Regions from separate parts of the Paenibacillus sp. FSL R7-0652 genome, predicted to be linked through region 2. Evidence: riboswitches for the same ligand, from Rfam matches in the RefSeq annotation. Region 2 holds a riboswitch; each other region holds the start of a gene.
The links. Region 2 has a riboswitch for cyclic di-AMP ahead of MKY97_RS06835 (hypothetical protein). Riboswitches for the same ligand answer to the same signal wherever they lie in the genome.
Positions count from the first base shown of each region.

Region 1: linked by a shared signal. The riboswitch ahead of MKY97_RS16400 (3D domain-containing protein) and the one ahead of MKY97_RS06835 (hypothetical protein) in region 2 are both predicted to bind cyclic di-AMP.
Region 3: linked by a shared signal. The riboswitch ahead of MKY97_RS00140 (ubiquitin-like domain-containing protein) and the one ahead of MKY97_RS06835 (hypothetical protein) in region 2 are both predicted to bind cyclic di-AMP.
Region 4: linked by a shared signal. The riboswitch ahead of MKY97_RS00510 (C40 family peptidase) and the one ahead of MKY97_RS06835 (hypothetical protein) in region 2 are both predicted to bind cyclic di-AMP.

Region 1 is NZ_CP152001.1:3,702,090-3,708,140, forward strand. Features, by position in the region: gene MKY97_RS16380 (DUF350 domain-containing protein) at 1-25, opposite strand, end outside; gene MKY97_RS16385 (PspA/IM30 family protein) at 121-792, opposite strand; gene MKY97_RS16390 (hypothetical protein) at 960-1,304, opposite strand; gene MKY97_RS16395 (polysaccharide deacetylase family protein) at 1,460-2,266, shown strand; gene MKY97_RS16400 (3D domain-containing protein) at 2,441-3,112, opposite strand; cyclic di-AMP (ydaO/yuaA leader) riboswitch at 3,115-3,309, opposite strand; gene MKY97_RS16405 (amino acid ABC transporter ATP-binding protein) at 3,579-4,301, opposite strand; gene MKY97_RS16410 (ABC transporter substrate-binding protein/permease) at 4,288-5,754, opposite strand; gene MKY97_RS16415 (M20 family metallopeptidase) at 5,953-6,051, shown strand, end outside.
Region 2 is NZ_CP152001.1:1,547,853-1,553,903, reverse strand. Features, by position in the region: gene MKY97_RS06845 (Nramp family divalent metal transporter) at 1-744, shown strand, start outside; gene MKY97_RS06840 (HAD family hydrolase) at 947-1,645, opposite strand; gene MKY97_RS06835 (hypothetical protein) at 1,795-2,223, opposite strand; cyclic di-AMP (ydaO/yuaA leader) riboswitch at 2,342-2,517, opposite strand; gene MKY97_RS06830 (glutathione peroxidase) at 2,908-3,384, shown strand; tRNA gene MKY97_RS06825 (tRNA-Leu) at 3,573-3,655, opposite strand; gene MKY97_RS06820 (urease accessory UreF family protein) at 4,156-4,857, shown strand; gene MKY97_RS06815 (XRE family transcriptional regulator) at 5,118-5,321, shown strand; gene MKY97_RS06810 (hypothetical protein) at 5,350-5,979, shown strand.
Region 3 is NZ_CP152001.1:28,630-34,680, reverse strand. Features, by position in the region: gene rsmA (16S rRNA (adenine(1518)-N(6)/adenine(1519)-N(6))-dimethyltransferase RsmA) at 1-891, opposite strand, end outside; gene rnmV (ribonuclease M5) at 905-1,450, opposite strand; gene MKY97_RS00140 (ubiquitin-like domain-containing protein) at 1,605-2,789, opposite strand; cyclic di-AMP (ydaO/yuaA leader) riboswitch at 3,058-3,310, opposite strand; gene MKY97_RS00135 (TatD family hydrolase) at 3,552-4,319, opposite strand; gene MKY97_RS00130 (HD domain-containing protein) at 4,659-5,936, opposite strand.
Region 4 is NZ_CP152001.1:106,250-112,300, forward strand. Features, by position in the region: gene MKY97_RS00490 (hypothetical protein) at 77-370, shown strand; gene MKY97_RS00495 (4a-hydroxytetrahydrobiopterin dehydratase) at 586-882, shown strand; gene MKY97_RS00500 (cytochrome c) at 981-1,337, opposite strand; gene MKY97_RS00505 (GNAT family protein) at 1,486-1,983, opposite strand; gene MKY97_RS00510 (C40 family peptidase) at 2,343-2,798, opposite strand; cyclic di-AMP (ydaO/yuaA leader) riboswitch at 2,817-2,954, opposite strand; gene MKY97_RS00515 (hypothetical protein) at 3,217-4,062, opposite strand; gene MKY97_RS00520 (M1 family metallopeptidase) at 4,073-6,051, opposite strand, start outside.

The DNA of each region.
Region 1 (6,051 bases), 2.2 Mb from region 2:
GCATCGCCAAAATGTTCAAATCCATTTACACAGCCTCCACTTATCAACATGATCCGCATTTAAAAGCGAAGGAGAAACACTGTTCTCCTCCGCTGTTTAACCCTGCTGAACGCCAAGGTGTTAGTTTTTATTTTCGTACTGTTTCATCAGTGCAGCAAGTTCGTCCTCGACAGCAGCATCCTTGCCAAGCTTCTCGAACTCTTCATCCAGCGATTTGCCTTTGGAAGACATTTCGTTGCTTGCTTCAGCCTGAGCTTCCATCTGCATCATTTTCTCTTCCATACGTTTCATGCCGGCACTTGCGGTATCAGAGCTGAATCCATTCAGCGCTTTGTTGATTTCCGTTTGAGCTTTGGCTGCATTGTAACGAGCGACCAATGTCTCACGTTTATTCTTCATCTGAGTCAACTGCTTACGCATCTCATCGAGTTTACCGCGCAGATTGTCTGCGGAAGCTTTGTTTTGGTCATAGCTGGCTTTGTATTCAAGCATTTTCTCTTCAGCAGCTTTTTTCTCTTCCAGCGCGCGGCGGGCAAGATCCATGTTCTGTGCACGAGCTGCCGTGTGAGCCTGCTCTTCACGTTTCTTGACAAGCGCTTCCTGTTCCTCGAACAATTGCTTGAACTTCTTCTCAATGGCAATCTGAGCAGCTACGGCTTTCTCTGCATCTTCCAGATCTTCCTGCATGTCACGGATATATTGATCCGTCATTTTGATCGGGTCTTCGGCTTTGTCGATAATAGCGTTGATGTTGGACATTGTAAGGTCACGTAATCTTTTGAAAATGGACATTAGGTTATTCCTCCCAGTGGATATTACATTGTATATAAAGATACATACGCAGTAATCTGCAACTCGTTTCAATTTTGCGAAAAAAAATTAAAACGGATCTGCATCTTAGTATAAGGAGGATGATACGGAATCATGCTGCATATCAGATGTGCATCCATTAAATGATATTAATGATTGGATTCTTGTTTTTTATTCAGATGTTCATCCACAAGTCTCTCCGCCGTCTGAACAATTTCGTCGATCTGCAAGCGCGTAATGCTGTCAAAGTGGATACCCATAATTACGGTTACCGTAACTTTCAATTGCAGAGCCGCTTTGCGGGCAAGCCGCTCACATAATTCCTGTTCTTTATGTCCCGGGATATGCACCGTTGTACCGCTTACCCGTTCATGGTCGACATAGAACGTAGCTACAGCCCCGATATGAGCTTTCCCCCCTGTAACGAGAAATACCTTGTCCTGCCCTGCCTCAAAAACCTCTAAACGAATGGATTTCAAATCATATGTACTCATCGTCTCTCCACCTAGCCTTCTCTTTATATGATATATGGTGGAATTATGACTTTCATAACCTGATCTACACAATGAAACTTCTCACATTCGCATAAATGGTTCTCGTGAAGGGCATACCATAAAGAACGAAATTTCTGAAAAAAGGAGGCCGTCCAATGTTTAAACGCCTCGTTATGCCAGCACTCGTTATGGTTATATGTTTTGGGGTTTACCTGGTTCCTCCCGCGGCTGCTTCAGCAAATCACATACCTAATCTGCCCGAGCTTGATCCACCTGCATCCAGCGCCAATGATCGAGAAGAACAGCTGACTTTAGGTCAACTGCGTCAGAAATATGCGGATACTTTCAAGACAAATGGCCCGTCGACCAAACAGGTTGCACTGACTTTTGATGACGTACCCGACCCGAGGTTTACGCCGCAGGTACTGGATGTCTTGAAAAAATATAAGGTTCGCGCAACCTTTTTTGTGGTAGGCAGTCGGGCGGAAAAACATCCAAATCTGGTGAAACGTATGGTGAAAGAAGGACATATTGTAGGCAATCACAGCTACAACCATCCCGAATTCAGCAAGTTATCGATGACTGCTTTTCGCAGACAGATTCTACATACCGGGGATATCATTCAGCGACTGACGGGCTACACACCCAAATTGATTCGCCCACCTTATGGAGATATTAACGAGGAACAGCTGCGCTGGGCCGCCAAGCAGCACTACAGCATTATCAACTGGAATGTGGATTCGTTGGATTGGAAAGGGCTGTCCAAGGAACAAGTGAAACATAATATTCTGTCAACGGTTAAACCCGGCTCCATCGTACTGCAGCATGCAGGCGGAGGTACAGGCTCTAATCTCCAAGGTACAGTGGAGGCCCTGCCAGATGTCATTGAGGAATTGCGACATCGAGGTTATGAACTGGTCACGCTGGACGAGATGCTGCAGCTGCCTAAGGAAAAACAATAAGACACCCGGCAGCCTTAAAGCTGATTGTATAGATAAAAATACAGGGTGTTCCTATCGGTAACCATGAATCTTACTCATTCATGACAACAACCAAAGAACACCCTCTATATGTTAGCGTATCATTTTTCTCTGAATCCCATCAAAGAATCTAGGGAGTTAAGTCAATTTTACTTTTTATTTTAAAATGTAAAGCTCAATATCCTGAAAACCAAATGAACTTACGAACTGTTTACTTCCCGGAATAAAAATGTCGATGCGGTTGCCTTTGATGGAACTCCCTGCATCCAGAGCAGTAGCAACGAAAGCCTGTTTAGGCAGTCCCGGGTGCGTATGCCCCGTCACGAGAACTTTGGTTCCAAAAGGAATCACCTTCGGATCTACTGCAATCGTGCCCAGTTCCAGCGGGTTGCCAAAATAATCAACTGCTCCCCAGCCCCCGTTCTCGGAAGCATCTGAGGAATATGCTGTAGCTTTCACGTTTAAGGTCTTACTATAGTCAAATGTTTTACCCCAGGCTTGGACAACTTTAGTATCCGCGCTTACATCCAGACTCGCTGCTGTAACCGGTTTTTCCTCTGACTTCATCTGAACCGGGGCTGCTTGCGCTTTATTTTCCTGACCTGGAATTGTAATTTTCAGACCACCATAGATGTTATACGGTGAAATGTCTTTATTGGCTTTAATTAATGTGTCCATGGCAATACCATACTGTTTGGATAGGGTGAAGAACGTATCCCCCTCTTTAGCTGTATGAATCGATTCCGCGTGAACCGGAACGGTTTGAATCAACAGTACGGATGTCAGTAATGCAATGGCTGTCTTGGCTATACGTTTTTTGTGAAACATGGTCTTCCTCCTCATTATGCCTGCGAAGTTAGTTGTCGGATTCGGATGGAGGAATCCACCCTATAGGCTGTAAATCACATGCTGAAGCATTATGTACCCTAATTCACCCCTAGCGGCGCGCCGTTCTTATGAACTGACACGTCTGCACTGTTACATCCCCCACACTTCCACTTCGGAAGTTTCGGCAGCATTCAATATATCACAATTTTGTAACCCTAAGCTGTAGTAAATGTTACCAATTAGCGACCGATCTTCTTTGGTCCTCCGGGATTTGTAAGATAACTCCAGAATTTCACATCCTTTAATCAGTCCGTTTATCTCTTACATGGGTAACAGAAACGTTACTTATTTTGTTTTGAAGCCCTGATTTCATTCCTTCTTATGTGAAATGCAAAAAAGCAGCGTTAGCGGACCTCTGCCGTTAACGCTGCTTTTGCTATAAATCCACTCCAGGAAGCGGGATGATTTAGAGTACTTTTGCGAGAAAATCACGTGTACGCGAATGTTTCGGTGCACCGAAAACTTCATCAGGCGTACCTTCTTCAACGATAACCCCGCCATCCATAAACAGGATCCGGTCACCAACCTCACGCGCAAAACCCATCTCATGGGTAACGATGACCATGGTCATGCCGCCCTCGGCAAGACGTTTCATAACTTCCAGTACTTCTCCAACCATCTCCGGGTCCAGTGCAGATGTGGGCTCATCAAACAGCATAACATGCGGCTGCATCGCCAGGGCTCTTGCAATTGCGATCCGCTGCTTCTGTCCACCAGACAGCTGATTAGGATATACATCTTTTTTATCAGCCAAACCAACCGTTTTCAGAAGATCATCGGCAATTTTGTTTGCTTCAACTGCAGATTGCTTCTTTACCTTGATTGGCGCAATCGTAATGTTTTGCTGCACCGTTTTGTGCGGAAACAGATTGAAATGCTGAAATACCATGCCCATTTTTTCTCGCGTAGCATTAATATTGTGCTTGGGATCGGTAATGGAAACACCTTCAAAATTAATTTGTCCCGATGTCGGCTGCTCCAGAAGGTTCAGACAGCGCAGGAATGTACTTTTACCCGAACCCGAAGGACCAATCACTACGACGACCTCACCTTTACCGATGGATACGTCGATGCCTTTCAGCACATCATTTTTGCCATATGATTTGTATAATTGTCTAACGTCTATCACTTGCACCCAACTTCCTTTCCAATCGACCCAGCAGCTTGGACAAAATGAATGTCATGACGAAGTAGATCGCTGCCGCAATAAGGAATGGATTCATTCCTTGGTACGTAATGTTTTTAACTACACTTGCCTGATACATAATATCCACCATACCGATGACGGAGATAATGGATGACTCTTTAATGATGGTCACGAACTCGTTACCGATTGCCGGAAGTACGGCTTTGAAAGCCTGCGGCAAAATGATATAACGCATCGCATCACCTCTGCCCATACCGAGTGAACGAGCAGCCTCCAATTGACCACGATCCACGCCTTGAATCCCTGCACGGAAAATCTCGGCCAGGTACGCACCACTGTTGATGGAGAGTGTCATAATCCCCGCCTGCAGTGCGGAGAAGTTGATGCCAAAGGTCAAGGACACCCCATAGTAGATAATCATGAGCTGAACCAGCATTGGCGTGCCTCGAATGACTTCTACGTAAGCTGTACCAATCCAGCGCAGAACGGCCAGATTATGAAGACGGAACAGGCAGATAATCAAACCGATGATTACCCCGAACAGGACACCGAGAGCCGATAACAGCAGCGTATATCCCACACCTGTTGCATAGAAGCTTTTATACTGCCAGAATACTTCAAAAATATTTTGTGATTTGTTCACTTTATCCGCCATCAGGAGACTCGCATCCGTTACCATCTGGTTGATTTTATCTTCGCTTTTCAGACGCTCCAGCGTTTGATTCACTGCGGTCAGCAGCTCTGTATTGCCTTTGCGAATCCCGATTGCCGCTTCAACCTGCTCTTCATCCGGAACTGCGGCTGCCAAACCGATAATATCATCCAGATAACCAGCAGCCACCGTATCCTCGACAATCGCCGCATCGACACGTTTCGTTTGAAGCTGCAGCACGATATCGGAGATTTTATCCAGAGAAGTGAGCTTCGCGCCTGGAATTTTCTGTCCAATCGATTCCTGAATGGAGCCTTTTTGTACACCGATTTTGGTATTCTCCAAAGACTTCATGTCCGGAAATTTGTCTTTGTCCACATTGCGGATCATAATGACTTGTTTGGATTTGTAGTACGGCTCAGAAAAATCAATACTTTTCTTCCGCTCATCTGTCGGTGTCATGCCTGAGATGACCAAATCTACGCGACCGCTCTGCAGCGCAGGCAGCAAACCGTCAAATCCCATATCTTCAATAACGAGTTCGGCGCCGAGATCTGCCGCAATTTCTTTCGCGATCGCAATATCAAATCCGACGATCTCATCCTTACCGTCAATGACTTTGTGGAATTCGTATGGTGCAAAATCGGCACTCGTTCCAAGCACCAGTTTTTTACCTTTTGAGCTGCTGTCTGCCGTTCCGCTCGCCAGCGCTGCAGGTGCAGCCGCCGTTAGAAAAAGAAGGAATGTTAACAGCATTACGGTGTAACGACTTATTAATTTCAACCCTGTTCTCCCCTTACAATGCTATAATTACTTTTACATATTGATTCGTCAGTCATGTTGATGACTGAGTCATTATAAAGTACAATGCATGATTATGCAATGTATTTTCAAGATTGAATTCTGACTTGTTTCTGAAAAAATACTGCAAAGATGTTATAATCAATAAATTATTTTCATTTTTGCCTAAGGAGTTTACCTATGACACCCAACAAAACACAAATATTTAACGTTATTGATCAATATGCTTCCCGTTTCAAAGATATTTCATCATATATTGGCGCTCATCCTGAACTTGGA
Region 2 (6,051 bases):
ATGGGCGGTGTTCTTCACGGATTTGTACCCAGCACCGAGATTTTGCAAAACCCGGCCATGCTGTATATTGCGATTGGCATCATCGGCGCTACCGTCATGCCCCATAATCTGTATCTGCACTCTTCCATTGTACAGACCCGCCAGATTGAGCAGACCACTCAGGGCAAAAGAGAAGCCATTCGCTATACTACGCTGGATTCAACCATTGCTTTAACACTCGCACTGTTCATCAACGCCGCCATTCTGATCGTATCTGCGGCTGTATTTCACAGTGCAGGCATGACACAGGTCGCCGAGATTTCAGATGCCTATCATCTGCTGACACCACTGCTCGGCACAACGATTGCCAGTATCCTGTTCGGCGTTGCTTTGCTCGCATCCGGTCAAAACTCCACCCTTACAGGCACACTGGCGGGCCAAATCGTCATGGAAGGTTTCCTGAATATCCGTATCCCGGCATGGCTGCGCAGACTGGTCACCCGTCTGATCGCAATTATCCCAGCTGTCATCGTCACCGCAATTGCGGGTGAACACGGCACAGAAGAACTGCTGATCTTAAGTCAGGTCGTTCTATCTCTGCAATTGCCTTTTGCTGTCATTCCACTTGTCATGTTTACAAGCGACAAAAAAAGCATGGGACCTTTTGTCAACAAACTTTGGCTCAAAATCGTTTCCTGGATCATTGCTGCCATCATCGTTGTGCTGAATGTATATCTCATTATCCAGACCATCATGCTGTTCTAACCTATATAAGGCGAACGCTTCGCTTTTCAGGTTGTTCCTTTCAATCAACGTTTCTGTGTAAAAAGGATTTAGGCTTATATCATTCCAAAATAAAAAAAGGCTGATGTGCCGCAGTACACGGGCGCATCAGCCTTTTGGTGTCTTTGCTTTGTTAAGCCACCCAGACACCTATACCTCGAATCCGATCTCATCGACCAGATCGTTATATAGGTTTACTTGCATCGTCATCAGGTATGAGCAGGGGCAGCAGTTCGTCCAGTGATTCAACAGTCCAGTCCGCCCGCTCATCTTCCGACGTTTCGGGCTGAAACCTTCCGTATCCCTGTAAAATACGGATGGTATGCAGGCCCAGGCTGCGTGCTGGTATGATATCATTATCGATTCGGTCTCCGACCATCACCGCTTCTTCTGGAGCACATCCAGCTTGTTTCAGCGCAACCGCATACAGCTCCGGGTCCGGCTTGGACACGCCTTCTTCCGCTGAACAGGCCAGAACATCGACATACTTCCGAAGTCCGTAACTCTCCAGCCGAGTCTCAGTTCCAGGACTCTGATTGGCTATGATGCCAATACGATAGTAATGTGAGAGCCGTTCCAGCACCTTGGCCGCCGAAGGGAAGGGCCGCTCCAGTTCTTTGCGGAATTTCAGCTTGTCCTGAATCTGCTTGCGGTGATCTTCATCATGAATATATGTACGTATTGCAGCTTTCATTGGCCACTGTTCATAATTACGATAACAGGATGCAAACAGCTCTCGTACCGCTTCAATTTTCACTGGATAGCCATAAGCACAAGCTTCACGAACGAATTGACCGATGATATCGTCTACCGGCTCCCATTCATCCACCAGCGTATCCCCCACATCAAAAAACAACCACTTCAATCCGGCAATATCCGGCACGCCGATTCCTCCTCATAAGCCGCAGGTCACCCCTAGCTTGCATACTGTATCCATAAAAAAAGAAGACCCACGACAAGCATGAGTCTCCTCAAATTCCGTTAGTCTATAGCTGCAATTATAGCAGGCGTCTTACATCGAATCAATCTCAATCATAAGCTGCTGACTTCAGCTTCCTGTTTGCTGCAGCTGTTGAGAAGGAAACCGACTTCTCCGTTCAATGAATACACGATTTTGTCAGCCCCCATCCCCCGATAAATCCCTTTAGGATGGCTCTGCTCTGTGATCACACACAGGGACTTGGATGTCCATGACCGGCAAATCTGCAGATAACGGCAGGTCAAGTTCAGACTATTTTCAAAAATAAATACATTCCCTACACTGCCCTGCGGCAAAAACCATTTTTCAGCCGCTGCCGTATTCATGCGGATCACATGTTCTACGCCAATCTGGCGAAGTTTGCGCTCCTCACCAGCACTATTCGTCAGAACGGCAAAAGGCATTTTTTTGTACATCAGCAATTTCACAAATTTACGTCCAGCTTCATTCGGAGCCGTCACCAAAATCATCTCTTTATCCATTGTTCGTTCCTCCCTTGGCGTGAAAAGACAACAAAAAAGAAGCGTGGGGGACCAAGGCCTCCGAAACGCTTCTTAAATAATCCATGACGAAAACGCCATGAACCAGCGTGCGGTTTGCTGCCTCTCCCTTTAACGCTTACGAGGTTAGCTGACGGATTCGGGCGCGAGAGTCGCCCTATTTCCGGCTGTCACCGGAAAATTCACCCCATGGATGTCTGCTGCTGTAATACAGCCCATCCTGTTGGTTCCCCCGTTTTCCACCCTTAATGAATGGAAACTCAGCGATTAAAACATCGTTCGTACATCTTGAATAAAGAACCGATCGATATTATCGTTTGTTTCGTTTTTCAGGTATAAATTTATTAAAATTCAAATTACGCTATGAATCATACACCTGTGCCATGATGATGTAAAGTGCGGCCAGATCACTGAATCGTCAGATTTCCGGCAATAATCTTCAATAATAACGCTTACAATGAGGTTATACGCTATCCAACTCTTCCAAGCTGTCTAATTCTCTGCCGCACAAAAATGGATCATCACATTTCACAACGATTTCAATCTTACGTCGATCTTACACACCAAGGATGGTCATAACAACGCAGAAGCCAAATAAGTTTTGCATTACTTAATTGCATAAAATATAATGAATGTATCTAGAACAAGATGATGGAGGCGATCCCTATGTCAGTTTATGATTACAAAGTAAACACCCTTCGCGGACAAGAGATTGAGATGTCCGAGTATCGCGGCAAAGTGTTGTTAATAGTAAATACAGCAAGTCAGTGTGGTCTCACACCTCAATTCAAGGGCCTGCAGGAGCTGCAGGATAAATTCCAGGATGCTCCGTTTGAAGTGCTTGGGTTCCCAAGCAATCAGTTTGCGCAGGAGAAAGGTTCCTCCGATGATATTGCCGAGTTCTGTCAGATGAATTACGGTGTCAGCTTCCCTATGTTTGAAAAAATTGACGTCAATGGCTCCAGCGCCCATCCACTTTTCCAACATATTACCAAAGAAGCACCCGGCCTGCTCGGCTCGAAAGCAATCAAATGGAACTTCACCAAATTCCTGGTTGACCAGAACGGGAAAGTAGTGAAACGATATGCTCCGCAGACGATACCAGACAAAATTCAAGAGGATATTGAGGCTTTGTTGAAATAAACTATATTTTATAAAATGAAAAAGCGATCCGAAACCAAAGAGCCAAGGCTCAGGCTTCAGGATGGCTTTTTTTCGCTGTACCCGCTTCAACTAGTTCAGAACGTTCCATTGAGCTGCGGAACTTCAGTTCTGATCAAAGAAAAGAAGCTTTCCATTATGGAAAGCTTCTCAGGTATCTCTTCATATAATGCGGTCGAGAGGACTCGAACCTCCACGGGCATACGCCCACTACCCCCTCAAGATAGCGTGTCTGCCATTCCACCACGACCGCATGTCGTAAATTATCGGCAACAGAATTGATTATACCGGAATCTTATTTAAAAGTAAAGCAATTATCTAGATTTTCTTGTGCAGCCTGAATATAACACTTCTTTTTATACAACTCAGCTTCCTTTCTCCTTTCATTTTTCATTTAACTGCTCAAATTCCATCTAACTGCGCAAATTTTTGTCATAACTCTGAAGTAAGCACATAACATTAATCTGATTGCGAAAAAGAGGCCACACGAAGACGGAGTAAATCCATCCGTTTTCGAAATAGGAACTTTAGAAGAATCAAATTATTTTATCACAAATAAGCTTGTGTAAGTTTATATAACACAAAATACTTACCAGGCCTATACAAACGTCTTTTTTTCTGTTAACTATTGACAAAACACCGATTATTATGTGAAAATATATATCATATAATTCGGATTTACACACAAATTTTCAAAAAAACCTTTATCAAGTTAGGAAAATTTACACAACTGTACACAGGAGGCGAAAGATCTTGAATCGTGGGAATAAGCTTCTCGATTACGCGAAACTGCTTGATCCCTCTGTGCAGGTTGGAGGGTTCTCCCATCTCTTCGGCATGAACACCCATATCAAGGAAGGCTCCATACGTACTGCCGAGGATATCGAATCGTTCATGCGATGCCAGCTTCACCCTAGTCTTGTGCGTCTTGAAGGCATGGCGATCAAAGGCATCTACACCGCAACAGATCATAAGGACACCTGGCGTGTCGCTTTGATCGACAAACTGGTCCATGTACAGCGCACACCCGCTGAACTTCGAGAACAAGCATCAGCTATAGGCAAACGTTTAATCAAACTCTCGCGCGCCCTGCATCCGTGGATTGACTTCAGCCCGCTTGAACAGATCTTCGCAAAATACAATTCCGTTGGCTGCCTCCCTACCGTTCACGCCTGGATTAACCACCACCTTGACATCCCCGTCGAAGAGGCGGTTCTCGGTTACCTGCATTCAGCCATGTATGCTTGTATATCCGAAGCCTCCAAAGTTATCCCTCTAACTGAAGAAGTCACCAAGGAACTGCTGGGTCGTCTGACCACAGACCTAGAGAAGGAATGGACGACCGTGAGCACCTCTTCTCCAGATGGACATATGCCCCCCGCATCCCTGTCTATGAAGCCCTTGTTCCCCAACTTTCACATGCTCGGGGCAGGCCTCCATGCTTACAGAGCATAACTCTCCCCGTTCCACCCTTCTATAAAAATGCATACAAAAAAACACGCCGCAATCCCCTTGCTGGCGTGTTTTTCACTTTTTTGCAAGCTTATAAAAACGTATTTACGTCATATTAATTCAAAAAATACACTTATTTCCGTATTTTTTAATTGTTAGATGACGTAAATACGTATATAATGGAAATCACAGCTCGCATTTCTATATATCTTACACCAATACAAGCTTGCTGAATACTATAATCCATTCAGGAGTGAACCATTTTGAACAAGAAAAAACCAGTCACTCCGTTCGGATGGGCTATCAAACGACGCCTAACCGAACTGCAGGTCGATCAGAAAACCTTCTGCGAACAGCATGGCATTCCACCCTATCGTCTGTCCAACCTTATCCACGGCACACGCAAAGCAACCAGATTCAGGCATTTGGTCGCTGATATTCTGGACATACCCGAGGAGCTGCGATAACCATTTTCATCAAAGGAGGATTTCTCTCGTGAGATATGTGACATCAGACCTCGAAAGCTTGTCTTTCCAATCGACCAACCATCAGCTGATTATCGTTGATCAGCATTGGATGATTCGGAGCTGCAACCGAGCCTGGGAACGCGGGTTTCATAGACCTTTTTCACACACAGCCCGCTGTCACAGGCATTACCTGCATTTGATGGAAGCCTGGGCGGCGCAGCAGAAAGATATCCTTCCGGCTACCACATTTGCACAAGATCTGAGACACAACGTCGTTCCGTTTAAGCAAACTCATACATACGACATCTCTGTGACCACCCCATATAATGAAGAGAGATGGTTTCGTGTAGAGCTCACTCCACTGTATGATGGACCCGCAATGGATACTGCCCTGGCTCTGGTAGCTCACACCGACATTACCGAACAGAAAAAAACAGAGCTTCAGCTAAGGCAAGCCCTGACTGAAGCACGCACATTATTCGGCCTATTGCCCATTTGCGCCGTCTGTAAACATATTAAAGACGAATCGGAGGAATGGAGCTCCGTCGAACATTATTTGGAGAAACACACCTCTGCCGAATTCACACATGATATCTGCCCTGAATGCATCCGCCGGCTGTATCCGAAATACTCCAACGTTCTCGATCAGCCTCATTAAACCTGTACAGCACAGGTCGCACCTCCTTACATTCAAAACCATTACAGCATGCGTACACTGGAGTCAGGCACG
Region 3 (6,051 bases), 1.5 Mb from region 2:
CAGTCCGCCGCGAACCCCGGCTTCCCACATTACCGTGCTGAGGGTCGCATACTCCTGCAGACTTAATGTCTCTCCGCGCCGTGAGGGCTGTATACCTGCCTGCTCCAACAGTTGATCCGCCTGCTCTCTGTTCTCCTTCGAGAAGAAGCGGGCTTTAAGATTGTTGGAGATTGTTTTTCTCCGCTGCGCAAACGAAGCCTGCACGACTTCAAAATAATGCTGTTCGTTCGGAATCTGCACTGGAGGCTGGTCACGAACCTTCAGCTTAATAACTGCTGACTCTACGTTAGGCTGCGGGATAAATACGGTAGGCGGTACCACACAGACCAGTTCCGGCATACTGTAATACTGCACGGCAATACTCAGACTTCCATAATCCTTGGAACCTGGTGCCGCCGCCATGCGTTCAGCTACTTCCTTCTGGATCATGACCACGATGCTGTCTACAGGCAGCTTCTCTTCCAGCAGCTTCATCATGATTGGCGTCGTTACATAATAGGGAAGGTTCGCAACAACACTTACTTTATCAACCGAAGCGAAGTCTGATGCAAACAGCGCAGCCAGATCCAGCTTAAGAACATCTCCGTGATGAATGCGTACATTGGGATACGGCTCCATGACCTCTCCAAGGATCGGCAGCAGACGTTGGTCAATTTCCACAGCCGTAACAGGACCAGCCGCACGCGCGAGGCGCTCCGTAAGAGCTCCAATCCCCGGACCAATCTCCAGAGCGCCCTTGGACTCGTCCAAATCGGCAGCGCCCACGATTTTGTTCAATATATTTTGATCGATCAGGAAGTTCTGTCCCAGACTCTTCTTAAAGGAGAATCCATGCCTCTGAATAATTTCCTTAGTGCGTTTGGGTGTTGCAATTTCAACGGTTTGTTCCATGTCTTTCATAACCTCACAATCCTTCACGTTCGATTTGCGCTAATGCATCGGAGAACTCTTCTCTTGTAATCTGGAAAACACTCAGCCGTTTGTGAAACTGTTTGCCGTTGCAATACCCGATCCCCAGCAGGTTGCCCATCTCCATGCGTCTTGCTGCAGCTTGCGGGTGTATAATCAGTCCTGCCTCAATGAGGTCTTCCCAATCAATCAGACTTGGTGCACCTTCATAGGATGTGTGTACACGTGCCAGAGCATGACGTATGGCCTCCGGTGAAGCATTCTCAACGCCGATATCCCCTTTACGTGTCGCATCTGCCTCTGGAATGAACGCATGTTTGCAGCCTGGAATCTTATTGGCAATGATTTTACGAATACGCTCACCCGCATGGTCCGGATCTGTCAAGATGATGACACCCCGTCTCTCCTGAGCAAGTGCAATTCGCTTCAGTATACGCTGATTAATAGCAGAACCTCCGGTTTCGATCGTGTCTGCTTCAACGGCCCTTCTAATGGCTACCGTGTCGTCACGGCCCTCCACAACAATTACTTCTTTTATCATGTTCCAATTCTTCCTTTCTAACGCAAAAAGAAGAGGAATATCCTCTTCTCTGCCAAACGGCGGAGGAGACTGAATTCAGACTCCTCCGCCGCATATTCCGCATGAATCTTCATGCAACTATTTTATAGCATTCCCATTTCAAAGTAAAACGATTTTAGTTCGCTTCCGGCTTCACGGGTCCAATCACATATACCGTTTTGCCTTTCTTACGTCCGAAATTCAGGGCATGCTTCACACTGTCATAATAAACATCAATTTTGTTGCCTTTAATCGCACCACCGGTATCTTCCGCACGACGGAAGCCTAGGCCCTCGATGTATACCCACCAGCCAATTGGAATGACTTTCGGATCAACTGCGATAGTGCGGCCTTCCGTTACACGAGTACCGGAAGCTGTCTTCGTACCAATGCCTGGCTCTTCAGCAGAGTAGGCTGTCATGGATACATTTTTCAGAACTTTAGAATATTTAAAAGAATTCCCGGAGACCGTAATCACCTTGCTGCCCGAGGCAGATGTTTTCTTCGAGTTCGATACTGCTGTTTTGCTGCTTTTCGAAGTTTTGGCCGATACCAATTGAACCTCTGGCTTTTTCTCAACCGGCTTCGCTTTTGTACCTACTGCAATAACTTTGTCTACACGATTGGAAGCAATCGTTTTGCCGACCATTTTTTTGGAGACGAGTTCTCCATCTTGAAACACTTTTTCGATATGCTGCACAAGTGTGCCTTCCTGACCTTTCACTACTACACGATTATCCCCTTGGAACAAACTAGGATCTGCTGTTTTGACAACCTTGTAGGCAATCGGATGCTTCACGTCCACTGTACGCTTTGTTACACGCACTACACGAATCTTCATATCCGATTTTACAGTAGTTCCGAGCGCTGGATACACTTTATCATGCTTTGCAACTTCAATACCTGATTGCTGAATTACATCTTGTACCGATGAATCGGTTGTATACAGAGTCTTGGTGTCTCCGTCTGCCGTAATGTTAACTGGGATGGCCCGCTCAATAACGATTCGGTCTCCGTCCGTAATCGCCCCATTCATGGGCATGGATACCTTGTCGTGAGGGCTGACTGTGATTGACTGCTCCTCCAGCATTTCCTGAAGCATTCCTGTACGAGTCTCTACCACTTGAGCTTTGCCGTCAATAACCAGTGAAATCTGCTTCCCGGCCTGACCGTAAACGACTAACAAGATCATGATTGCAAGCGCAATTGAGAATATCGCGATCAGTGCCATTTGACGCAAGTTCTCATGCTTCCACCGCAACGCGAAAGACTTACTGGATGATCGTGACTCATGGGTCTCTTCTGGTTGGAATCTGCCCACTTCTCCGTCCTCCTTCATAGCCTCGCCGTCTAAAGTAATGCATGATGTCTTTGACGCGACTATACCAAATTTTCTACAGAACACAGATCAGAGGTAATGATCGGTCCTGCACCATGAACCCCTCTTCGCAGCATGATGTCATCCTCCTGAATACTTACCGTATGATGACTCTATTTCTTTTATTCAAAACAAAAAAAGCCAAAGAAAGAGTGTAAGAGACTCTTTCGTGGCTTCCGAATGATTTGAATATCGGAAATTCATGCACGAGGTTGCCTCTCTTTTTCCGCTTGCGAGGTTAGCTGTCGGGTTCGGGCGAAAGAGAGCCGCCCTATCTCAGGTCACCCGCTCATGGCGGACGCCCTTGAATTCACCCCGAGACCCAAAGAAGAAATCAAATACGGCTTCGCAGAACATTCCACTGTTTTGGGTCAGCGAACGATGCGCATCGGCTGCATTCACCGATGTTTAAGCCCTATTGGTTCCCCCGCTCTCCATTAACGGAGACTCAGCGAGATTGATTCATGAAAGTAATGTTGTCTTATCGGAAAGTGTCCCTTTGTTCATCCCCCGAACATCTGTCCAATTTTCCGCACAACAATTCACTGAAAAGATGATATCCTGTTTTGATGCATGTTGTAAAGCATGGATCAAGTACGTTTTTCTAAATATTTGGTTAAAATATTGTAATATTCTTCAATAATTCGAATCAAAGAGCAAATTACCTCTCGTTAGCTTCCTTTTTCACCTGATTTACTCCTTTTTTTACCGAATCCCAAATCGTTCCATGGCATTTTTGGTGGTTATTGCAGCAATTTCCTCCACCGAAATGCCTTTAATTTCCGCAGCGGCTTCAGCAACCAGACGTACATGCGCTGTTTCATTTCTCTTTCCACGATAAGGGTGAGGTGTAAGATAAGGGGAGTCTGTTTCTAGAAAAAATCGATCCATCGGAACCTTGGCCAGCACCTCTTTAGGCTGCTTCGCATTCTTGAATGTGATTGGCCCTCCAAAAGAAAGATGGAAGCCCAATTCCAGACACATTTTCGCCGTCTCCCAGCTGCCTGAGAAGGAGTGCATCACACCGCCAACCTCACTCGCTTTCTCTTCACGCAAAATACGTACAATATCCTCATGGGCATCCCGATTATGGATGACAATGGGCATATTTAATTCACGTGCCAATGCAATTTGTTGTCGTAATACGCGGTGCTGTATTTCCTTAGGTGAGGTGTCCCAGTGATAGTCCAGACCGATTTCACCAATGGCTACCACCTTTTCGTGTTTGCACAAAGATGCAATCCATTCTAAATCACCCTCCTGCATCGTGATTGCATCCACCGGGTGCCAGCCTACAGCTGCATAGATGAAGTCATACGTTTCAGCCAGTTTCATCGTCGTTGGAATCGTCTCCCGATTAAAGCCAATGTTGATCATACGAGTAATGCCTGCATCAACAGCCCGCTGGATCATGTCCTCTCGGTCTTCGTCGAATTGTGGTGCATCGAGATGTGTATGTGTGTCGAATAACATAGTGTTTATTTCTCCCTTCATGTCGAAAATCGAATACCGATTATATGCATTAGAATTTTGAATTTATTTTTTTGAAACACAAATTTTGATTGGGACATGCCGCGATTTCTGTATTTTCACTTTTAATACTCAAGCTACTATATATAGAAGGAAAATAAAAAGTCAAATCTACATCTTGCAGCTAAACCGGATTTAAAACTGTATATTTACTCACTTTGATTACAAAATTATGTCGATCTACATATCCTCGCCATTAAAGCAGATTAATGTATCATGTAAAATAGCTCTTTTAGAAAGTCTTTTGATATCAAAATGTTTCACCTGCCGCATCATTCATGATTACAAAAAATAGGGGCGTATATGGGACGGTAATTCATGAAGGATGGCATCAACCTTGTTCTGAGGATAGTACAGATGATGTTTGCCCAGATGAAGTCCACTGATCGAACGTACAATATCAGACACTTCTGACAACTCGTGCAGCTTGTCCTGCCTATCCAGTAAAAGAATCTGCTTATCCGTGGATTGATCTGGACGAAACACGTCGTAAGGATTATCCGTTGGGAAATCAACCTCAAGATCGTATTCCGGATTCAACCCTGCATGAGCAAAAGCTTCCCTAATTTCTTCAACCATGTCCAGATCCGTCTGTTCGAGCTCCACATACTTATACAATCTGCGATCCATAAAGCGTTCGCACAGCTCACTCAGAACAGTATCGTCCTCTTTACGCCACTGCATAAAGGCTGTTTGAATCAATGATTCATCAAGCTGCAGATATTCATCAACGGAAATTTCTCCATAAAACAGTTTGGGCAGTGGTTCTACCATAAAGCGGAACGGAAAGCTCTGCTCCACTAATGCTTTTGCCCGTTTGAAGATTTGCCGTAATATAATTTCCGAGCTTCGCGTTACGGGATGGAAGTAAATCTGCCAGTACATCTGGTACCTTGACATCAGGTAATCTTCTACAGCATGCATGCCGGACTCTTTAACCACGATTCGCCCATGAAATGGACGCAGCATCCGTAGAATACGGTCCAGATCAATTGTGCCATAATTTACGCCTGTAAAGTAGGCATCCCTGAGCAGGTAATCCATCCGGTCAGCATCAAGCGGGCTGGTCACCAGATTCACAACGATTGGTTTATCATATGTTTTCTGGATGACTGAAGCCACCTTCTCGTCAAAATCAGGAGCGTACCGTCTTAGAATCGCCCCTACTTCGGTATCCCCCTTGATAATGCGGCACGTCCAGTCTTCATGATTCATATCAAAAGCTTCTTCAATGGAATGAGAGAACGGTCCATGTCCAAGATCATGAAGCAGGGCAGCACACAAGGCCACCAGTTTTTCTTCCTTTGGCCAGTCTGAATAATGACTTCGTTCAAACTGTGAGATGATTTTGCGAGTAATTTCGTATACACCTAAGGAGTGGGAGAAGCGACTGTGTTCTGCCCCATGAAAAGTAAGATAGGATGTTCCTAATTGACGAATGCGGCGCAGCCGTTGAAATTCAGGTGTATTGATCAACTGCCAAATAATCGGTTCTTGCACATGAATGTAATTATGTACCGGATCTTTAAACACTTTTTCTTCTGTCAGACGATGTTCCATTTCATTTCACTCCTTTTAAAAAATTATCTTAACCTAAATATTATCGCGTTTGGCTTCATTTTTCATCAAAGATTCGACACACTTTGACGAATTTTGTCGAATAAAGAACTTTTGT
Region 4 (6,051 bases), 1.4 Mb from region 2:
TTTTTTTTTAAGGGTTATTTTCAGGTATAATAAGATCAAATCCGCCCTTTATGGGGTGAGTAGGAGTGAAAAGTCAATGGGCGTAAAGCATGGACGTGATTATGAAGGAATATTGACAGATTTAACAGCGGCGATCGGACGTATCCCGGATCGCTATGTTTTCTTCGAAATGGATGAGGAAGAGTGGAGCAGATTGGGAGAACCGGAACAGCTTGAGGTAGACGAGGCGCTTGCAGAAGACTTGTTCTATGCGCTTGGGGAGGAATCCGTAATTCCGGTTGGCAGTGGGGTTGTTATCCATGATAAGGAACAGCACCGAATTCATATTTTAATTGGAGAAGAAGAGTTGACGTTTGTACCCTTAATTTAAAAAATATGAATCGTTGACAATACCTTATGCTTCAATGCTTTGGCTGTCTATTCTATGGATTTTGGCGCTTTGACGTGGTAAGATGATACTCATGAAAAAAGGCTTCCGCAGGGCGGTGGCCTGCCTTTAAGGCTGTGTGGGCAGCATGCAAAGGTGTCGATGGTCATGTGGATGAAGATCCGCGATGTCTCATCATATGGGGAGGAAGATAACGCATGGTTTTTACGCAAGAGGAAGTCGAAGCTCATCTGGGAAGGCTTGAGGGCTGGGAACTGGAAGAGGGACGGTGGATTGTCCGCAAATTTGTGTTTTCTAACTATATGAAAGGGATTGCCTTTGTAGACGAAGTCGCAGCGATTTCGGAGGCATTCAATCATCACCCTTTTATTACTATTGATTATACAACGGTTACGCTGCGTCTTACATCTTGGGATGAGGGCGGCATTACGTCAGTAGACATTAAAGAAGCAGAGCAGTACAACGAAGCCTTTGAAAAAATGAGAACAGAATAATCTCAGGATATACTGGTAACGAACAGCAAAAGAGGCTCTTGCCTCCCGGCCGGGAGAACGAGAGCCTCTTTGATGTCTTCGTGTCTTAACGGCAATGCTTACTTTTTCTCTGCCAACCACATAGCGATGTGAGCAATTTCCTCATCCTGCAGTCTGCCTTTGAAAGAAGGCATGCCGCCTTTACCTTTGACAATGGTAGAGTAGATTTTCTCCACATCATCCTTGCTGCCGATGTTGGCAAGTGCAGGACCTACCCCACCTTGAAGCTGATCACCGTGACAAGAGATGCAGTTCGCTTTCACCAGCGTCTCAGCCTGTCCGGCATCCATAGCTACTTCAGGCATGGACGGTTTGGCTTCTTGAGCCGCTTCCTCTTTACCTGGAAGCGTAAACATTAAAACAATAGCTAAAGCACATGCTGCAAAAAATACCCCGCTCATGATCCATTTGTGCATCCCTTGTGTCCCCTCCAGAATGAAAGATCATCTAACCCAAACTATCCCTATCATTATAACGGAAGCTGTCGTTACATCATAGCATTTTGTGGTAATTTTTTGAACTAATCACAAAAGAGAGACAAAATGAGACCATTTTATCTGCAATTTACTCTCTCGGACCCTCGTAGACCATGCAGTGGAAGGGCATCAGGCCGGTCGGGGTTTGACGTTCATATGTATCCTGGATGACAAATCCGCATTTCAGATATACCTGAATGGCGCGATTGTTCCAGGTAAGTACTTCAAGATCGATCTCGTTAGAAGGATTACGGCGAATGGCTTCTTGAACGATAGCTGTAACAAAGGCTTTTCCCTGTCCTTGACCGCACTTCTCCGGACGCATTCCGAGGCCAATCCGTGTCACACCCTGAAGCGGAAAATATTGAGCAAACCCATAGACCTGATCCTGTTGATCCAGGATAATCGCATACTGCTCATGACGCAGCCGTGCATCTCCAAATTCGACTTCCAGTGCTTTCATCTGATCCCAAGGCAGCCAGCTGTAAATATTGTATGGCGGATCATACTGCCAGCTGCATATAAGTGCTGCGTGTTCTTCCTGCATCGGTACAACACGAAACGTCAAAGGGGCTTCATTCTTCATATAACAGTGTGTGCTCCTCTCTTCCGTTACCCGTTCTTTGTTCACTCTACAAAAGAGCTGTTCATTTGGCAAGTTTTCAATTTTCAGAAAAAAAATGAAACAAAAGTCCGGCTCATTCCGTTTATATTATAACGGGATGGGTAAAAACATCATAAGGGCACGGACAAACGAAGTAAAATGAACCCTGATGGTTCGCATACATGTAATGATGGATGTGAGCAGCAGCTGCAGGGGGATAGAAGTACAAAAAAACCGCCGGATACATTCCTGCGGAGAATGTACCGGGCGGTTCTATTTATGCTTCTACTTCGTTACAGTATAGTTAATGGTTCCAGCATCATGTTGATTACAGCTTGTCCCTACTCAAGGGCCAGTGACTCATATGTGTCCGTGCTCATAATCCGTTTAGCGCCAATGTAGCGGTTAGCCCAATAGTTCTCGCTAAGAGAGCTGATGGTTACACCTTTGGAAGAAGAAGAGTGCGCAAACTTGCCATCTCCTACGAAAATACCTACATGAGATACGCCTTTACCTGTTGTGTTGAAGAATACCAGATCGCCAGGTCTCATCTCCATGCGGGATACGGAATCACCCATGTCATATTGAGAGCTGGATTGGCGAGCCAAATCAATACCTAGTTTGTCGAATACATACCGTGTGAAACCGGAGCAGTCAAAACCGTCAAGCGTTGTGCCTCCGCTTTTGTATGTAGTTCCCATTGCTGAATCGATGACTTTATCCATCTTAGAATCTGCAAATGCGCTGCCTGCACCAAGTGATAATGCAAATGTGAGGCTAAGTACTGCTGCGGTCAATTTCTTCTTAAACAAGTGATATACCCCTTCCAATGCCTGCGAGGTTAGCTTAAGGATTCGGTTGAAGGTCCCCTATGATCCCTCTGTATCAAGATCAATTCACCCATAACTGGTTCCCCCGCTTCCCAGGTGCAAGGAATTTGGCTCTGCTAGTTGTGCACCTGTAAAAAAACGAAAAGAAAATTTAATTTTAAAGTTTAGATTTAAAGTTGTTACAAATAAGGATTTAAAGATTACAAAGTTGTTACTAAAAACTCACTGCGATTATTGTACCAGAGGAGTGGTGCTTTGGCAACGTTTAGCAGTAAAATTAGCAAAAAAAACCTCGACCTTTGACGGGGGAAGGTCGAGGTTTGCGTATTTACACATCACAATGGATGAATTGTTTAACATGAGATGGTAACAATTTTTAAATGATCTAGTCAGTATTAGGGGACGATGTGGACTGCCATAAGCGGAAATGGGCACATACTTTCCACATGCTGAGCAGGCTTCTGGCAAGCGGATATGTCTGCTGTAGGATCAGTCCGGTAAGTCCGGTCAAGAACCATGAGGCAGATGTGAATACACCAAAGATGAGTAAGTGCACCATTCCGAGTATCAGGATGATGCCAATCACTGTGAAGATGCGGGTTAAAGCAATCCAGAGCCCTTTGAGCATTCCGTGAAGACTTCCTTCTTCTCCCGGAGCAGAGATACCGAACTGCATATAGAGCATCATATGGTGCACAATCCATCCGTAGATGATCCATCCTGCAGCATATGGGATGCCGGGCAGCAGTAGATGAATAGAATGGAAACTGTCCATGAAGATTGAATACAGTTTAGGTATGAGCCAGTAAGCGGGAAGCAGCATAAGTATTGTGCGAATGAGGTGCAGCAGCAGCATCGATTTCCACAATTTCTGGATGCCGCGGATGAACGGAATACGTTCTTCTGCGGTATTAAAATGCTGCAGGGAATAGAGCAGGCCTGCTTGAATAAGAGGGCTGATCAGCAGGCGAAGCAGCAGCATACCTCCCAGAATCCAGAGATAACGCTGGACCTCAGGGCCGGACAGACGCAGCTGACTTTCCATTTTGAACAAAAGCGTGCTCAGCTCTCCAGCATCCTCGGTCGGATAACGAAGCAGTAGAGGAACAACTGCCGACTGAACCAACCGGTAGATAAAATAGCCCCATACAAGCTGATAGAGAAATAAAATTGCAGCAATGAACATATGCTGACGGACGAGAAACCAGCCTTCGCGAATTTTTGCTTTCACCGTCTCCACCTCACCATGACAGACCTCCGAATACAGCTTCAATTAGTTTCGCAGCACTCATATTCCAGCGGGACTGGACTTGCTCGTCCAGTTTAGTTCTCAGGAAATTGTTCATATGGCGGTTCTCCAGCACGATGTCATATAAGGGATCGGTTATCGCCCAGGAGACGGGAGAGGTATACGTGAGTTTATAGGTAATGCGATCCTCCTTGCCGTCCCATTGCTTGGTTACGGTATGTCCATCCTCAAAAGCGATCCGAACAGGAACCTTCGGAAAGTCACTTCCTTTTTTGACAACTGTAATTGAGGATTCGTACAAGGTTTCCCCATCCTTTTCCACAGGAATAACCTTGATCCTCTCCACGGCAAAGTCGGCCATGCCGCCGCTGTAAACGTATTGGTCAAAATAATCGGCCCAAGAGGCCCGGGTAACTTGTTCGACTACCTTTTGAAAATCGGCCGTTGCCGGATGTTTGAAGCGATATTTCTTAACATAGGTTGAAAGGATGCGTTCCATTTGTTTGGCTCCGACCTGCTGTTCGATGCCAAGCAGTACGAGCTTCCCCCGGGTATATACGTTGGATGCATACTGCTGCTGTGAGTCAAACTTCCAGGAGGGCTGTGTTAATGGAGCGGGAGATGTGATCAGCCCGGATTGTACAGGCAGGTTCGGGATTAGCCCGTATTCCTGTTCCATCAGTTTGTCTTCTGCGTATGAGGTGAATCCCTCATCCAGCCAGGCCTCCTCAAATTCATTGCTCGCAACCATGCCGTAGAAGTATTGATGCCCGATTTCATGCACCACCGTTCGCTCCAGATCGTAACCTGGGGTTGTATCATCGGCTCCGAAGGCCGTAATTAAGGTTGGATACTCCATTCCCCCAGCGCCATTTGCCGCTTTAGGCGGGACTACAATAGATAAGGTGGCATATGGATAAGGTCCGAACCACTTGCTGTAATTGGATAATGCGGCTTTGGCGGCAAAGAGATAACGTTCCTTCAGATCCTGGTGTGCCGGGTCGAGATAAAGCTTGATGCGCACACCCGGCACGTTAGGAGCTGAGAAGGGCTCCTCTGCATATACAAAATCAGGTGAGGCTGCCCAAGCGAAGTCATGTACATCATCGGCATAAAACTGGTACACCTTCTCCCCATTTTTCAGAACAGCCTGTTGGGTTGGGAATCCGGTTGCGGCTACTTTGTATGTTTCGGGTACCCGAATACGAACACTATAGATGCCAAAGTCGGCATAGAACTCGGAATTGCCATGATACTGATGCAGGTTCCAGCCTTCTGCTGTACGCCCTCTTCTTCCTGCGGGTTCGTAGGCGCTGAGTTTAGGGAACCACTGACCTGCCATAACAAAATCATTGGTTTTGCCCATCCGGGCAAAAATTTTCGGCAGCTCCACTTCGAACGTTGTGCGGATTGTAATGCTTTCCCCGCCTTTTACGGGTTTTGGCAGCCGCACTTTAATCAGTGTTTTATCTTTGATGTTCCCGTCATCCGGCTGTACATACTGCATCCGGTGCAGCAGAGAAAGCCCGTCCTCTGTCTGCATATCAACAAACTTCATGGAGCCATAGCCATCTACCGGCATGACATCGCCCCGAAGCTTACCGCCGGATTCCTTCATAAATGTGCTATCTGCAGAGGAGAATGCATTAGGGTACATATGAAAATAAAGCTCGTTCACTGTTTTCTTCCCCGGATGGATCCAGGTGATCGCCTGTGTGCCCTGCAGTGTGTTCCCCTCGGTCAGCTTTACATCCATGTGGTATTCCACTACCCGATTGCTGTACACCTCGGCTGTAGGAGACTGCACGCTCTCCGGGGGGGCAGGGGTTGGAGCTTTAAGCTGGGGCTTGCCCGATTCCGGAGCGAGTATGGGCAGTTCAGATGAAGTGGAACGATTGTAACCGAGCATGATCCATATCCCTCCGGCAAGCAAACACAGGGCCAGGGATGCGGTGAGCCAGCTCTTGGCGC